DNA from 4 places in the Paenibacillus sp. Z3-2 genome. Region 4 is predicted to be linked to each of the others. Evidence: riboswitches for the same ligand, from Rfam matches in the RefSeq annotation. Region 4 holds a riboswitch; each other region holds the start of a gene.
What was found. Region 4 has a riboswitch for cyclic di-AMP ahead of M1D71_RS09670 (C40 family peptidase). Riboswitches for the same ligand answer to the same signal wherever they lie in the genome.
Positions count from the first base shown of each region.

Region 1 (4,214 bases), 630 kb from region 4:
TTCCTTTTTGTTTGCTTTGTGTTTGAAAATCCGAACTATATGATAGTTATCTTCCCATAAATGTCCGCTTTTTGTCAATAGAATCCTTGGAATTTATTGTTCTAAAAATGATAAATCATATATTGTGTTATTTAATGTATCATTTTAAGTTAGGTATTCACAGGGTATAGGGGAAGATTATATATTACTATATATAAATGATTACACAGATCGGCTCTATCCGGAAAAGAGGGGATCAAAACTAATGATATGCAGTTCATGACTAAACATGACGAGAATATGCGATTTTTGAGGAAAATGCCTGGCTGAAAAAGAAGCATTAAAAAATACTTTACTTTTAGATCTAAACCCGGTATAATCAATTCTGTTGCCGATTATTTACGACATGCGGTCGTGGTGGAATGGCAGACACGCTATCTTGAGGGGGTAGTGGGCGTATGCCCGTGGAGGTTCGAGTCCTCTCGACCGCATCATATGAACGATTAAGAAGAAGCTTTCCTTTATTGGAAAGCTTCTTTTTTTGTCTTTTCGACCAGTAGAACCTCAAGTCAGGAAAAAGGCCCTCCATTACCCGGGGCGATCGTGCTTACCTTCTGGTTACGGGTGGCCTATGTATTATTTTTGAAGCAAGTTCTTGATATCTTCTTCAATCTTGTCGGGTGTTGTTTTGGGAGCATAACGTTTCAGTACCTGTCCGTTCTGATCCACAAGGAATTTGGTGAAATTCCATTTGATTGCTTTGGAGCCGAGCAGGCCAGGAGCTTCCTTGCTTAGATGCTGGAAGAGAGGATGAGCGCTTGAGCCGTTCACATCAATTTTCTCGAACATAGGGAAGCTCACGCCATAATTCATCTGACAGAACTCTGCAATGTCGTCCGAAGAGCCTTTTTCCTGTGCAAATTGGTTGCTTGGAAAACCCAGAACTTCAAACGGAGCATCCTGAAACTTGTCTTGCAGTTCTTGCAGGCCTTTGAATTGAGGAGTGAGGCCACATGAGCTAGCCGTATTCACAATCAGTAGCACTTTGTCACGGTAGTCGGACATTTCAACTTCTTGACCGCGAAGAGTATTCACTTTGTAATCGTAGATTGTCATCTAAATCGCCTCCATTATATAATCTTATACCCCTTATTATATTGGTTGCAATTAAATAATACAAAACTAATATGGTGTTAAAAGAATCAAAACAGGCAAGTTGTGCAGAATACGTGAATGAATTGCGATGTGATTTTCGTCAGAGTGAGAATTAGATAGACTTGAAGAGATAGATAGAGTATAACCTTGTTGTAAGCGCTATTATGTATGGGTATTGGCGAAAATCTGCCGATTCGGTGATCTGTGCGGACTTTACACCGTCATGGCGCGGGTGTATGATTCATAACGTAATTTCAATTTAAATTAAATTGTACTTGAAAAACGAAACAAACGATAATATCGCTCGATCTTACTTTAAGATATACGAACGATGTTTTAATCGCTGAGTTTCCATTCTTTGATGAGTGGGAAACGGGGGAACCAACGGAATGCGCTGTCCAGGACAGTGGGCATTCATGGGGTGAATTTTCCGGTGACAGCCGGAAATAGGGCGACTCTCGCGCCCGAATCCGTCAGCTAACCTCGTAAGCGTTAAAGGGAGAGGCAACAAGCCGTACGCTGGTTCATGGTGTTTTCGCCATGGATTATTTAAGAAGCGTTCGGGAGGCCTTGGTCCCCCACGCTTCTTTTTTGTTGTCTTTTCACGCCAAGGGAGGAACGAATGATGGATACTGAGATGATCTTAGTGACTGCTCCAAATGAAGCAGGACGCAAATTTATCAAATTGCTGATGTACAAAAAAATGCCGTTTGCCGTTCTAACCAACAGTGCAGGGGAAGAGCGTAGACTCCGTAGAATCGGGGTAGAGCATGTCATTCGCATGAACACGGCTGCAGCTCAAAAATGGTTTTTGCCGCAGGGCAGCGTAGGCAATGTGTTTATTTTCGAAAACAGCCTGAATCTGACCTGTCGTTATTTGCAAATCTGCCGTTCATGGACATCGAAGTCCCTGTGCGTCATTACGGAACAGAGTCATCCAAAGGGCATCTATCGGGGGATGGGCGCAGACCGAATTGTATATTCACTCAATGGGGAAGTCGGCTTTCTCCTGAATGGTTAGTGCGCTAGCTTGATAGCTTGTGATTGCTCCGGTGTAAGGGGCCTGTTATAATTGAATATATCAATAAACGGAAATTTGAGGAGACTCATGCTTGATGGTGGGTCTTCTTTTTTATGGTTTTTAGAGGTAGTTCAAGGAGGAATTGGCGTGCCGGATGTAGGTGGAATAAAGTGGTTGTTTTTTGATGTTGGAGATACGCTGGTGGACGAATGGGAGCCGGTTGATGATATTATCGGACAGTTCGTCCGTGAAGCATGCGCTTTGGGGTATCCGGTGCAGATTGAGGCGGTACGAGAACTGTTCACGAACTGTTACCAGAATTATGAGCAATGGCCTATGAGAGTGGCTATTCGCACATTCATTGGAGACGAGAAGCACCAAAAACAGATTCAGGACAAGCTGAAGTTTCAAAAAGATCTTGAACGTCCTTTTCCTTCAGCGGATTCGGTTCTTGGGCACTTGTCGAAGCATTATCGCATTGGCATTATTGCCAATCAAAGTCCTGGAACGGAAGAGAGACTGGAGAGCTACGGGTTGCGGAAGTATGTTGATGTTCTGGCCTGTTCGGCTGAAGAAGGGGTGTCCAAGCCAGACCCTGAGTTATACGCTGTAGCCTTGAAGCAGGCCGGTTGTGAACCAGAGGAAGCCGTCATGATCGGGGATCGGATCGATAACGACATTATTCCTGCTCGGAAGCTGGGCATGCGTACGATACGGATTATGCAGGGTTACGGGAGATTCCAGCCGGAACTATCGGATGACGAACGTGCAGATTGGACTGTTGATTCATTGGATAAGCTCCTGCCGTTATTGGTGCCAAACCAGGATTAGATGATTGCGTACGAGAGATTCTACTATAAATGAAAACACGTTGCTGTATAGCAACAATAAAGGCTGATCAACTTGGGTTGAACTGCACCCCGTCAAGTAGACAGTACAAAAAATAAAAGATGGTTAAGCGGCCTTGGTCCTGAATTCATTGGGACTGAGGCCGTTTAGTTTTGCCTGTAACCGTTCGTAATTGTAAAATTGTATGTAATCATCAATGTCTTTTTGGAGTTCTTCAAAGGTCCCGTAGGTATGCAAGTAATACTTCTCACATTTGAGCGTCCCCCAAAAGGATTCCATGGGTCCGTTATCAATGCAACGGCCTACCCGAGACATACTTTGTGTGAGTTTCGCTTCGTCCAACATCTCCTTAAAACGTAAAGAAGTGTACTGGAAACCGCGGTCACTATGAAGCAAGGGACGGCTTGCTGGAGCAGCTTTTAAAGCCAATTCCAGCGTCTTTAAGACCAGCGGATTGTTATTAGAATGTCCTAAGACATAAGCAACAATAGACTTGTCGTGCAGATCCTTAATTGCGCTTAAATAGGCCTTCTTCCCGTTGCCGTACTTGAATTCCGTTACGTCGGTTACCCATTTTTGGTTTGGCATTTCCGCCTCAAATTTACGATTCAGTATATTCTCCGCAACCTGCTGAGGGGTAGAGCCTATGTACTTCTTCCTCTTTTTTCGGGTGACAGACTGGATGCCCTGGAGCTTCATCAGACGGTATACTCGCTTCGCGTTAATATTGCTGTCCATTTGCCTGCGTAAATGCAGCGTTAATTGGCGATACCCAAAGGTTCGCTCCACCTTCTCATAGAGAAGGAGCATGGCCTGTGTAAGTTTCGCATTGTCGGTCTCCCGTGAACTGGGTTTTCGATTCAACCATTTATAGTAGCTGGACCGCGGAATTCCTGCGATTTCACACAAAAGCTGAAGGGAACAGGACTCCTCTTGCCGAACAACTTGAATAGCCAGGTAGATGTTCTCCTGACGAATGTGACTTAACGCCTCCTCCTTTCGAGTTCCTCTAACTTTTTTAGAAAAGCATTCTCCGCACGCAGCCGCGCATTCTCGTACTCTAATTTTTGCATAGCAAGTCTGTGGCGATCTGCCTCCGTGAGTGCTTCAGCTGATTTGGTACGTCCTCTGCCGTCTCGTAGCGCCTCTTCGCCGCTTGCTTCGTATTTCTTTACCCAGCTATATACTTGTTGGTATGAAACGTGAAAAC
Region 1 covers NZ_CP096397.1:1,508,251-1,512,464, forward strand. The annotation lists tRNA gene M1D71_RS06490 (tRNA-Leu) at 388-470, shown strand; gene M1D71_RS06495 (glutathione peroxidase) at 616-1,095, opposite strand; cyclic di-AMP (ydaO/yuaA leader) riboswitch at 1,466-1,641, shown strand; gene M1D71_RS06500 (HAD family hydrolase) at 1,757-2,155, shown strand; gene M1D71_RS06505 (HAD family hydrolase) at 2,303-2,986, shown strand; one part of gene M1D71_RS06510 (IS3 family transposase) at 3,110-4,035, opposite strand; one part of gene M1D71_RS06510 (IS3 family transposase) at 4,035-4,214, opposite strand, start outside.
Region 1: it holds a riboswitch for cyclic di-AMP, as region 4 does, so the genes downstream of both, M1D71_RS06500 (HAD family hydrolase) here and M1D71_RS09670 (C40 family peptidase) in region 4, are expected to answer to the same signal.

Region 2 (4,214 bases), 2.1 Mb from region 4:
AGTCAGGCATGCATGCTGTGGAGGATTACTTAATGTCTCGGTACCAGATGTATTGGCAGATTTACTTTCATCCAGTAACCCGTAGTTCCGAAATTATATTGCGGCAAATATTCAAGCGAGCGAAAAAACTCATAGAAGAAGGTTTCCAATTCCGCTTCTTGATTGATCCACTTCCTCAATTATTTGAAGGAGAACTATCGGTAGATGAATATTTGCAGTTGGACGAAGCCTTGATTCAGACGGCATTTGCGCAGTGGCGCAAGGAGGACGATGCTGTTCTGAGTGAGTTATGCGAACGTTTCATGGATCGCAAGTTATATAAGTATGTAGAGCTTGAACAGACCGACTTGACAATGATGGAAGAGATTCGGGAAGCTTTTATCCAGGCAGGTCTCAATCCCGAATATGATCTTGAAATTGATTTTCCGTCGGATAATCCGTATGATGTGTTTCGTCTGGATGAATCCACGGATAAGCAGATTCTTCTGCTCGATCGACAGGACAAGTTACATGAGTTGTCAGAAGTATCCGACATTGTCCGGTCCATTAGTGGGCTGCATCGGGGGAAACATCATTTGTATTACCCGCAAAACAAGGTGGATGCGATTATTCATGAATTACCGTCCCATATACGCCCCTATTTCTTGTAATGATGGATGAGGGTACAACTTGGTGAAAACTTTGAGTTCAAAAGACTTTCTAAAAGAGCTATTTTCCATGATACAGTAATCTGCTTTAATGGGCAGTATATGTAGATCGACATAATTTTGTAAATGCAGGCAAGTGGAATCATCTCAATCAGCCATATGTAGATCAGAATATCTGTACATCTTCTATATATTGTAGTTGCGATGCAATGAATGTAATGATGGCAATATACAGATTCACCAAAATGTTTTATCTATGAAGCAATGATATATTGAATTTTACACATTGAATTTTTAAACAAAGATAGTCGTTAGTTCGACATGAAGGGAGATACAAACATGATGCTGTTCGACACACATACACATCTGGATGCGCCACAATTCGACGAGGACCGCGAGGACATGATTCAGCGTGCTGTGGATGCCGGAGTTGGTCGCATGATCAACATTGGCTTTAACCGGGAGACGATCCCGACCACAATGAAACTTGCTGAAACATATGACTTTATATATGCAGCTGTAGGGTGGCACCCCGTAGATGCGATCACGATGCAGGAGGGAGATCTGGAATGGATTGCATCTTTATGCAAGCATGAAAAAGTGGTTGCGATCGGTGAGATTGGGTTGGATTATCACTGGGATACTTCACCGAAGGAAGTGCAGCATCGCGTATTACGACAACAAATTGCATTGGCTCGTGAAGTGAACATGCCCATTGTCATCCATAATCGAGATGCGCACGAGGATATCATAAGAATTTTGCGTGAAGAGAAAGCTGGCGAGGTTGGTGGTGTTATGCACTCATTCTCAGGCAGCTGGGAAACCGCCAAAAGTTGTCTCGATATGGGCTTCCATCTGTCCTTCGGAGGCCCGATCACATTCAAAAATGCAAAACAGCCCAAAGAGGTGCTGGCGAAGGTTCCGATGGACCGATTTTTCATTGAAACAGATGCTCCATATTTGACACCTCATCCGTATCGTGGGAAACGGAATGAGACAGCGCATGTACGTCTGGTTGCAGAGGCAGCAGCGGAAATTAAAGGCATTTCGGTAGAGGAAATTGCTGCAATAACAACCAAAAATGCCATGGAACGATTTGGGATTTGTTAAAAAATCGAGTAAATCAGGTGAAAAAGGCAGGTAAGCGGAGGTAATTTGCCCTTTGATCCAAATAGATCAAGAATATTACAATATTTTAACCAAATATTCAGAAAAACGTACTTGATCAACGCTTTACAACATGCATCAAAACAGGATATCATCTTTTCAGTGAATTGTTGTGCGGAAAACTGGACAGATGTTCGGGGGATGAACAAAGGGACACTTTCCGATGAAACAACATTACTTTCATGAATCAGTCTCGCTGAGTCTCCGTTAACGGAGAGCGGGGGAACCAATAGGGCTTAAATAGCAGTGTATTTAGCTGCTGCGCAGCATTCGCTGACCCAAAAGCAGCGAAAGGAATTGCGAAGCCATAATTGATTTCTTCTTTGGGTCTCGGGGTGAATTCAAGGGCGTCCGCCATGAGCGGGTGACCCAAGATAGGGCGGCTCTCTTTCGCCCGAACCCGACAGCTAACCTCGCAAGCGGAAAAAGAGAGGCAACCTCGTGCATGAATTTCCGATATTCAAAATCATTCGGAAGCCACGAAAGAGTTCCTCTTACACTCTTTCTTTGGCTTTTTTGTTTTTGAATAAAAGAAATGTTGTCATCATACGGTAGGTATTCAGGAGGATGACATCATGTTGCGAAGATGGGTTCATGGTGCAGAACCGGTCATATGGTCCGACCTGTGTTCTGTAGAAAAATTGGTATAGTCACGTCAAAGACATCATGCATTACTTTAGACGACGAGGCTATGAAGGAGGACGGAGAAGTGGGCACATTCCAACCAGAAGAGACCCATGAGTCACGATCATCCAGTAAGTCTTTCGCGTTGCGGTGGAAGCATGAGAACATGCGTCAAATGGCATTGATCGCGATTTTCTCAATTGCGCTTACAATCATGATCTTGTTAGTCGTTTACGGTCAGGCCGGGAAACAAATTTCACTGGTTATTGATGGCAAAGCTCAGGTGGTAGAGACTCGTACAGGAATGCTTCAGGAAATGCTGGAGGAGCAGTCAATCACAGTCAGCCCTCACGATCAGGTATCCATTCCGCTCAATGGAGCAATTACAGATGGAGACCGAATCGTTATTGAGCGGGCCGTTCCAGTCAACATTACGGCAGACGGAGACACCAAGACTCTGTATACAACCGATTCATCGGTAGAAGATGCAATTCAAAAATCAGGTATTCAAGTTGAAAATAATGATAAAGTGTATCCGGCGCTTGGAACTGCTATCAAAGCGGATATGAAGATCCGTGTAGTGCGTGTAACAAAGCGTACAGTGGATGTAGAGCAACCAATCGCTTACAAAGTAATTAAAACGGCTGACCCTAGCTTGTACAAAGGGGATAACCGTGTCGTTGTGAACGGCAAAGAAGGCACACTTGTACAGCATATCGAAAAGGTATTTCAGGATGGAGAATTGGTCTCCAAAAAAATGGTCGGCAAATCCGTCGCGAATAATCGTGTAGATAAAGTGATTGCTGTCGGCACCAAAGCGAAACCGGTCGTGAAAGAACCTGAGATTCAGACGGTATCGGCTCAAACTTCTACAACCAAAAAGGCTACAACAACGAACTCGAAGAAAACATCTGCCTCGGGCAGCAAAGTGATTACCGTATCCGGGACTTCTTTTAAATACTCCAAAGTACTTAAGAACGTATCCATGACTGCCTACTCTTCCGAAGAGCCTGGCATTGGCACCAAAACAGCTTCCGGTACTCGTGTAACGGAAGGGCGCACCATTGCGGTTGATCCCAAAGTCATTCCAATTGGCTGGTGGGTATATATCGAGGGTCTGGGCTTCCGTCGTGCGGAAGATACAGGCGGTGCCATTAAAGGGAACAAAATTGATGTATATTATGACAGTGTGAAGCATGCCCTGAATTTTGGACGTAAGAAAGGCAAGACGGTCTACGTGATCGGTCCGGTGAAGCCGGAAGCGAACTAAAATCGTTTTACTTTGAAATGGGAATGCTATAAAATAGTTGCATGAATGATTCATGCGGAATATGCGGCGGAGGGGTCTGAATTCAGTCTCCCCCGCCGTTTGGCAGAGAAGAGGATATTCCTCTTCTTTTTGCGTTAGAAAGGAAGAAATGGAACATGATAAAAGAAGTGATTGTGGTGGAAGGCCGCGATGACACGGTAGCCATTCGCCGGGCTGTGCAAGCCGATACGATAGAAACAGGTGGATCAGCCATCAACCAACGCATTCTAAAACGGATTGCGCTTGCTCAGGAGAGACGGGGAGTCATTGTACTCACAGATCCGGATCATGCCGGCGAGCGCATTCGTAAAATTATTGCGAACAAGGTCCCTGGCTGCAAGCATGCCTTCATTCCGGAAGCCGATGCGACGCGTAAAGGAGACATCGGGGTGGAAAACGCCTCACCAGAGGCGATTCGGCACGCGCTGGAACGCGTACATACTTCATACGAAGGTGCTCCAAGCCTC
Region 2 covers NZ_CP096397.1:28,410-32,623, forward strand. The annotation lists gene M1D71_RS00135 (HD domain-containing protein) at 1-650, shown strand, start outside; gene M1D71_RS00140 (TatD family hydrolase) at 987-1,757, shown strand; cyclic di-AMP (ydaO/yuaA leader) riboswitch at 1,999-2,252, shown strand; gene M1D71_RS00145 (3D domain-containing protein) at 2,524-3,708, shown strand; gene rnmV (ribonuclease M5) at 3,864-4,214, shown strand, end outside.
Region 2: it holds a riboswitch for cyclic di-AMP, as region 4 does, so the genes downstream of both, M1D71_RS00145 (3D domain-containing protein) here and M1D71_RS09670 (C40 family peptidase) in region 4, are expected to answer to the same signal.

Region 3 (4,214 bases), 2.0 Mb from region 4:
GTTGTTCCGCCCAAAACGGGGAACGGTGCCGGAGGTATGGAATATCCCACGCTAATCACAGCCTTTGGTGCGGATGATACCACGCCAGGCTATGACCTGGAACGTACCGTAGTTCACGAGATTGGACATCAATACTTCTACGGCATGGTTGCCAGTAACGAATTTGAAGAAGCTTGGCTGGATGAAGGGTTCACCTCTTATGCAGAAGACAAACTGATGGAGCAGGAATATGGACTGATCCCGAACCTGCCGGTACAATCGGGCCTGATTACGTCTCCTTCATCATTAACACAGGAATCCTGGAAGTTCGAGTCACAGAATGAGTACGCGGCCAATGTCTACACACGTGGCAAGCTTGTATTGCTCGGTATAGAACATCAAGTCGGTGCGAAAACAATGGAACGTATTCTCTCTACCTATGTGAAGAAGTACCGCTTCAAACACCCCACATCAGCTGATTTCCAGAAAGTTGTAGAGCAAGTAACCCGTACTTCCTGGTCTGATTATTTTAATCAATACATCTATGGTAACGGAATGGCTGATTTTGCTGTAGAGGATATTCGTGTTACACCCGTGCAAAAAGACGGCCAAACATTGTACGAGTCTTCCGTGACGATCGTGAAAAAAGGCAGTGATTACAACGCCGTTCCTGTTCGCATTGCTTTTGAAGACGGGCATATCCTTACCAAGCAATGGAATGGCAAAGAAGATCGCATCACCTATAAATTAACTCACACATCCCCTGTCTCCTGGGCCATGACCGATCCTCTGTACACGATCGTGCTGGAGAACCGCCACATGAACAATTTCCTGAAATCCGGACTGGATGAGCCAACAAAATCCCGCTGGAGCATGAGTGTAACCAAACTAATAGAAGCCATATTCGGAGGTCTGTCATGGTGAGGTGGAAACGGTGAAAGCAAAAATACGCGAAGGCTGGTTTCTCGTCCGTCAGCATATGTTCATTGCAGCACTCTTATTTCTCTATCAGCTCATATGGGGATATTTCCTCTATCGAATGGTTCAATCAGCGGTCGTCCCACTGCTCCTGCGCTATCCTGACCCTGATGCCGGGGAGTTAAGTACGCTTTTGTTCAAAATGGAAAGCCAACTTAACCTGTCCACCCATCCGGAGGTTCATCGTTATCTGTGGATCCTGGGGGCTATGCTGCTGGTTCGCATGTTGATCAGCCCCCTCATTCAAGCAGGACTGCTCTACTCGCTTCAGCACTATAATAGTACTGAAGAGCGCATTCCATTCGTCCGCGGAATCAAAAATCTGTGGAAACCGATGCTGTTGCTCCACAGCATACGTACATTATTGATACTTCTACCCGCCTACTGGCTCATACCGAAGCTGTATTCAATTCTACTGGATGGATTTCATTCCCTTCAATTACTCTTGCCCGGCATACCTTATATAGCTGCCTGGTTCATATATGGCTGGGTTATCCATCACGTCCTTCTCTACATGCAGTTCGGTATTTCCGCACCGGAGGGAGAAGGTGGCGCTCACGGCACACTCAAAGCACTCTGGATTGCACTACGACATCTCATCGCCGTGATTGGCATTGCACTGCTGCTGGGCGGAGTTCACCTGCTTATCTTCGGGGCGTTCACTTCAGCCTCATGGTTACTAACAGGACTCACCGGACTTATACTACAACAGACGTATCCTCTTGCCAGATGTCTAATGAGCCTGTGGAAAATATGCGCCCATTTTCGCTTATGGCAGTCCAAAACATCCAAAGGTTAGAGCAAATCGTTTAAAAATTGTTACCATCGCATGTTAAACTCATGGCCTAATAAGTACTTATAAATAGGCAAACCTCAACCTTTCCCCGTCAAAGGTCGAGGTTTTTTTTGCTAAATTTATTGTTAAACGTTGCCAAACCGGTACACCTCTGTTACAATAATCGCAGTGAGTTTTTAGTAACAACTTTGTAATCTTTATATTCATATTTGTAACTACTTAAAATTAAATCGTCATTTCTTGATTTCGCAGGTGCATAACTAGCATAGCCAAATTCCTGGCACCTGGGAAGCGGGGGAACCAGTTATGGGTGAATTGATCTTGCTACAGAGGGATCATAGGGGACCTTCAACCGAATCCTTAAGCTAACCTCGCAGGCGTTGGAAGGGGTATATCTCTTGTTCAAAAAGAAATTAACCGCAGCTGTACTTAGCCTCACATTTGCATTATCGCTTGGTGCAGGCAGCGCATTCGCAGATTCAAAAATGGATACAGTAATTGATTCAGCAATGGGAACTACATACAAAAGCGGGGGAACAACGCTTAACGGCTTTGACTGCTCCGGGTTCACACGGTATGTATTCGACAAGTTGGGTATTGATTTGGCACGCCAATCCAGTTCCCAATTCGAAATGGGCGATTCCGTATCCCGCATGGAGATGAGAGCTGGCGATCTGGTATTCTTTAATACAACAGGTAAAGGCGTATCTCATGTAGGAATCTTTGTAGGGGATGGAAAGTTCGCACACTCCTCTTCTTCCAAAGGTGTTACGATCAGTGCATTGAGTGAAAACTACTGGGCCAATCGTTATGTTGGCGCTAAACGGATTATGAGCACGGACGCATATGAATCACTGGCCCTTGACTAGGGACAAGCTGGGCAACATGATGCTGTAACCATTAACCCTACTGGAACGAAGTAAGAAGTATAACAGAACCGCCCGGTACATTCTCCGCAGGAATGTATCCGGCGGTTTTTTTGTGCTTCATCCCCTGTTCACGTAGCAAGTAACACATGAGGCATATCCTGCGACATCAACAGCTTTACTTGGCGTTCGTTTGTCCGTGCCCTTATGATGTTTTTACCCATCCCGTTATAATATAAACGTAATTACCGGAACTTTTGTTTCATTTTTTTCCCAAAGTTGCAGACTTGCTAAAAGAACTGCTCTTTTGTAGAGTGGACAGAGGGTTTGGTGATGAATGAGAGGAGCGTGCAGATGTATGAATGAAGCCCCTGTGACGTTTCACGTTGTACCCATGCTAGAAGAACATGCGGAGTTTATCTGCAATTGGCAATACGAGCCGCCTTATAATATCTACAGCTGGCTCCCCTGGGAGCAGATGAAGGCACTTGAAGTGGAATTTGGGGATGCACAGCTGCGGCAGGAACAATATGCGATTGTTCTAGATCAGAACGAACGCATATATGGATTTGTTCAATACTTCCCCCTTCAAGGGGTAACCCGGATTGGCCTCGGCATGCATCCAGAGCTGTGTGGTCAGGGTCAAGGGAAAGCTTTTGTCACCGCCATTGTACAGGAAGCCATTCGCCGAAACCGGACGAATGAGATTGACCTGGAAGTGCTGACTTGGAATGCCCGTGCCATTCAAGTCTATCTGAAGAGTGGATTTGTCATCCAGGATACATACGAACGACAGACCCCTACCGGCTTAATGCCCTTTCACTGCATGGTCTATGAAGGGCCTCGTGATTAGAATTCATTGCAAAACAACCAAATCTGCTCCTTGTTATGTGATTAGTTCAAAAAATTACCACAAAATGCTATGATGTGACTACAGGTTCCGTTATAATGATATGGATAGTTTCAGGTTAGATGATCTTTCATTCTGGAGGGGACATAAGGGATGCACAAATGGATCATGAGCGGGGTATTTTTTGCAGCATGCGCTTTAGCTATTGTTTTAATGTTTACGCTTCCAGGGAAAGAGGAAGTGGCTGAAGAAGCGAAACCAACCATGCCGGAAGTGACGATGGATGCAGGACAGGCTGAGGCACTGGTCAAAGCCAACTGTATTTCCTGTCACGGGGATCAGCTTCAGGGTGGCGTAGGTCCTGCTCTGGCAAACATCGGCAGCCAGGATGATCTGGAGAAGATCTATTCTACGATTATCAAAGGTAAAGGTGGCATGCCTGCCTTTAAGGGCAAACTGCAGGATGAAGAGATTGCCAATATCGCCATGTGGTTGTCAGAGAAGAAATAATCTCTGCACGCGCATAACGAAGAGGCCCTTAATCCCCCTTTGGGAGAGTAAGAGCCTCTTTGTTATGCAGATTATTGAGCTTCTGGCGCGTGCTCGGCCAGAAAGGCCTCGACTTCATGTGCGGACGGCATCCCGGACTGGGCGCCGAGCTTCGTCACGGATAACGCGGCCGCGCCCATGGCGAAGCCTACAGCCGCGTCCAAGGTCTCACCGCGCGCGAGGGCTACCGCCAGCG
Region 3 covers NZ_CP096397.1:105,368-109,581, reverse strand. The annotation lists gene M1D71_RS00535 (M1 family metallopeptidase) at 1-903, shown strand, start outside; gene M1D71_RS00530 (hypothetical protein) at 914-1,756, shown strand; cyclic di-AMP (ydaO/yuaA leader) riboswitch at 2,011-2,148, shown strand; gene M1D71_RS00525 (C40 family peptidase) at 2,152-2,622, shown strand; gene M1D71_RS00520 (GNAT family N-acetyltransferase) at 2,978-3,472, shown strand; gene M1D71_RS00515 (c-type cytochrome) at 3,623-3,979, shown strand; gene rbsK (ribokinase) at 4,051-4,214, opposite strand, start outside.
Region 3: it holds a riboswitch for cyclic di-AMP, as region 4 does, so the genes downstream of both, M1D71_RS00525 (C40 family peptidase) here and M1D71_RS09670 (C40 family peptidase) in region 4, are expected to answer to the same signal.

Region 4 (4,214 bases):
TTTCTTGGGTTCCATGGGCATGTGCACAATCACATCCATTCCCTTCTCATGTGCTGCAATCGCATCTTTCTTCGTTGTTGGCAGAAAAGGCATTACGGCTACCGTCAGTTTGACTGGCATCGCCAGAATCTCATCCGTTCCCTTCATGTCGTTACCTACATCATCGATGATAATTGCCATTCGCTTCAGCGTACCCTTTGAATTGATGTCGGTCATCGCTGCTGTGGCCAAGTCCGCGCGGCTCAGTGAACAAACCAAAACAAAAATTCCAAGAATCCCTATAACCATCATTCTGAACATAATGATTCTGGATTCCCGATTGGATTTCAATCCTTTTCTCACCGTTCTCAAAATTAAACCCCTCCTTTTATCCGTGTCCTCATTGTTTCATAATGTAGGCATGAATATGTACGTGGAAGGTAAATGATACAGCGGTAAAAAATTGATTTACACTAATCCACCAGAATACGTTGAGGCATTACTGTGAAATCAAGGCATTAAAAAAGGCCTGTATATTGCTCCAAGAGCAACATACAAGCCTTTTCTTCTGATGCGGTCGAGAGGACTCGAACCTCCACGGGGGTTAGCCCACACGGACCTGAACCGTGCGCGTCTGCCAATTCCGCCACGACCGCATATTATATCTCCGTAAGAAATCTCGGCGACAAGAAATAATATATCATGTGTAATCTATCATGTCAACACTGAAAATAATAACAAGTAAAGCCCGAGTCAGACGTCCATGTCTGATTCGGGCTTTACTTACAGTTACAAGGAGTTAACGCTATGAAACCTGAGGCTCGTCACTCATTACAGCTTGGAAGGCCAGTTGCCATACCATGCATAACCGCCTCTTCTTTCTTTATCAATATCACTTAATTTGTATCTAACTACCCCGTCGCGACCAATAAAGATCGGTTTATCCGTTCCCACTTCGTAGAAGCGAGCCCAGATCGGTGCAGCTTTGGAATCAGCGATAATTTTGCTGTCTCCGTTCGCTCTTTCATACTTGTAACCCGTAATCTTCACTTTGTTAAACCACGCCTCGGCTCCTTTAATGGATGCCGTAATTTTGGCGTTAGCAGGTCTGGTTTTCAGGAATTTAACAATCGTTACACTCTCTGCAGCCGTCAGCGATGGTACTTCATAGATTCTTGCGCTTGCCGGTTTAAGGGAACTGGAATCATGTTGTTGTCCCCATGCTGTCAGCTTACCGCCTGAAACGACCTGTGTATTCAGAATCGCTTCTACACCTTTAGCAACTGAGTTCTTACTGCGATTGGCAAGGGCACTGTCGATAAACGAGAAGTCACCTTTACGCGTTGCTACTTCATCCAGCATGTACATGACGTTAATCATGGCATCATCATTATAAGTGATGTGTTTGTGATATCCGGAGCTTTGGTACACTTGCGGCCATCCACCGTTTGAATACTGCATATTAATCAAAAAATTGATTCCTTTAATTGCAGCCGCTGAGTAGCGCGGATCATTCGTCTTTTTGAATTCCTTCGCCAATCTTCTAATCTCTGAGTATGTAGCCTTGTTGTCAATCGTGGACTTCGCCCATTCTCCACTGGTTTGTTTATAATCCTTTCTCCAACCTCCATCTGGCAGCTGGTTCTTCAAAACATCGGAAATACTTGCTGTTGTACCTGATGCATCGGCAGCAGATACCGTTGCTACAGGGAGAAAAGCCATTCCAACGGCTGAGAATACCATGGTACATGCTAGAACAAAAGTAACTATTTTTTTTGCTTTCAAAGATAACACTCTCCTAAGTTCGTTTTAATAAATCTCCCACTTCTACCTAACTTAAGATTCGAACCCCAAACCTCCTTTATTTGAATTCATCGCACAATAAAATCAAATTCCATCCAATATGTGGATTGGATAAAACGATAATATGCAAAAAATCGATTTTTGTCAATATATGCAACTTAATCAATATAATCTCTTTAATTCTACATAACGGAATAGTTCTTTTAACTCATGACAAACTTATTTATTTGTCCAAAATCACCTTCAACGAATCAATAGTGACGTTTTTGTCATGAATGATACCCAAACTTGATCCCCTCTTTCATATAAAAACCGTAATTCCGATAACATTGGGGTAAAATGAAGGGTTTTAAATGGGTTTGACAATTACGCATTTATGCAATATAGTTTCAAATAGTTACAAAAACTTAATTATTAATTGCCGAGTTTCATGTTTGAAAACGGGGGAACCAATTTGGGTGAATTATTCTTATACATAGGAAATATAGGGAACCTTCTACCGAACCCTTAGCTAACTCCGTAGGCATCGAAGGGAGAACATTTATTTTGAAAAAACTGATTATCTCCATTTTTGGAGCAGCTGTACTATTTACATCCGGAGCAACAAGCACAGAGGCAAGCAGTATTAACTCCGTAGTGAACAACATGACAGGCATACCTTACAAGTGGGGTGGCACAACGCTGGCTGGCTTTGACTGTTCCGGGTTTATGAGATATCTTTTCAACAAATACAGCATTGTATTGCCACGTACTTCGCAGCAGCAAGCCAAAGCAGGTACTCCGGTATCCAAAAGTAACATTCGCACAGGTGATCTGGTGTTCTTCAATACGATGGGCAAAGGCATTTCACATACAGGTGTATATATCGGCGGCGGACAATTCGCTCATGCTTCCAGCAGTAAAGGTGTAAGCATCACCAAGTTGTCCAATCCTTATTTTAATGATCGTTACGTAACAGCACGTCGGGTAACTGGACAGTTTATGTATGATAAAATGTTAGGGAAAATGTAATTCACACACAAAAAGGCACCGGATTTTAAACCGATGCCTTTTTGTGTACTTAAAAATGTGCATTGTATTGCTAACTAATGCAACGCCTTCTGCACTCGCATTGCGCCTTGAGACAGAGCATGTCCGCCACCGACAGCTCCAGCCACCGCAACGGTCTCCATGATCTCCTGATCTGTAGCACCCTTCGCACGAGCTTCTTCCACATGATAGAAGGTACATACCTCATTGTTAGCAAATAGTCCAATTCCGAGCGCAATGAGCTGTTTCGTCTTCGCATCAATCACGCCAGGCTGAAAACATTCTCCGGTAAACTCATGATACGACTTCACCACACCTGGCAGCACGTCGCTTAATGCTCCAATCTGATCCTTGTAGGCATGAACTTTATCATTCATCAATGTCATTTGCAGCACATCCTCTCGGCTATAGTTACAGATTTCCTCACTGTACCTATCTTCTCACCCGAGTGAGTCATTTATGCCAAGAAATCATGGTAATTGCAAACAATTAAACGTTCATGTTCTAGCCAAATTATACGGTTACTCACTAAGTAAACTTTGGCGCGGCTCGCTGAACAACTGATATCGGTAATTGCGATCCAGCTTAACAACACGTCGATTCCGACGACGGATAAGTACCTGCTCACCATCCCAGGCAACCACAATCCCGGTTACATCGTTAGTTTCCAGCTCGTCCCTCACTACTCTTACTTTCTCACCTGACAGACGCAGAGCGTCCAGTTCTGTATCACTGATCATGTTCATGGCTCCTATATTCCAAATTTATTTACAAAAAGAGACCTAAAATGAAATGTCATTTAGGTCTCACGTGACTGTATTGGACTGTCATGTCATTCGAAATTATGTCCCGACTGAAAGTTACCGCTGCGCGTGCTCTTTGCTGTCGTTCTTCTCGAACCAAAAATCAAGCACTTTGGCGGACATCACACGTTCTTCAAGGTACTCCACTTGATGCGGTGTAAATTGTTCTTTCCAAGAGAAGGACAACTCTTCGCACAAGCCTACAATCGTCAGTAATTCTGACCAGGCAACATAGCGTTTGTACCAGAAAAATTGAGGATGTTCAATCATATAGGGATAAAGGTCATCGAATTCCGTATGTTTACAATCCAGGGCACGTTCAAAATGAACTTTCGATTCCGCCAGCTTATCAATAAAAAATTGTTCTGTTGCCGGTTGGTTCCCCATGGTGTTGCCTCCTCTCCCTAACATAACCCCATTATAAATGAAATCCGCGGTCATGCAAAGGCATAGTTCTAAAAATAGGCCCTATTCCTTTAAAATGTCACATTTCGTTATCGTCAAATTGTACCGTTCCATCGTTCAGGGAACGAATGCGTACCAAGGCTTCCACCGGAATTCCCTGTTCACGAATCGTGCGGGCCCCCGCCTGAAAACATT
Region 4 covers NZ_CP096397.1:2,139,958-2,144,171, reverse strand. The annotation lists gene M1D71_RS09685 (divergent polysaccharide deacetylase family protein) at 1-351, opposite strand, end outside; tRNA gene M1D71_RS09680 (tRNA-Leu) at 552-635, opposite strand; gene pelA (pectate lyase) at 811-1,773, opposite strand; cyclic di-AMP (ydaO/yuaA leader) riboswitch at 2,192-2,323, shown strand; gene M1D71_RS09670 (C40 family peptidase) at 2,329-2,793, shown strand; gene M1D71_RS09665 (carboxymuconolactone decarboxylase family protein) at 2,868-3,197, opposite strand; gene M1D71_RS09660 (hypothetical protein) at 3,333-3,551, opposite strand; gene M1D71_RS09655 (hypothetical protein) at 3,672-4,001, opposite strand; gene M1D71_RS09650 (xanthine phosphoribosyltransferase) at 4,099-4,214, opposite strand, start outside.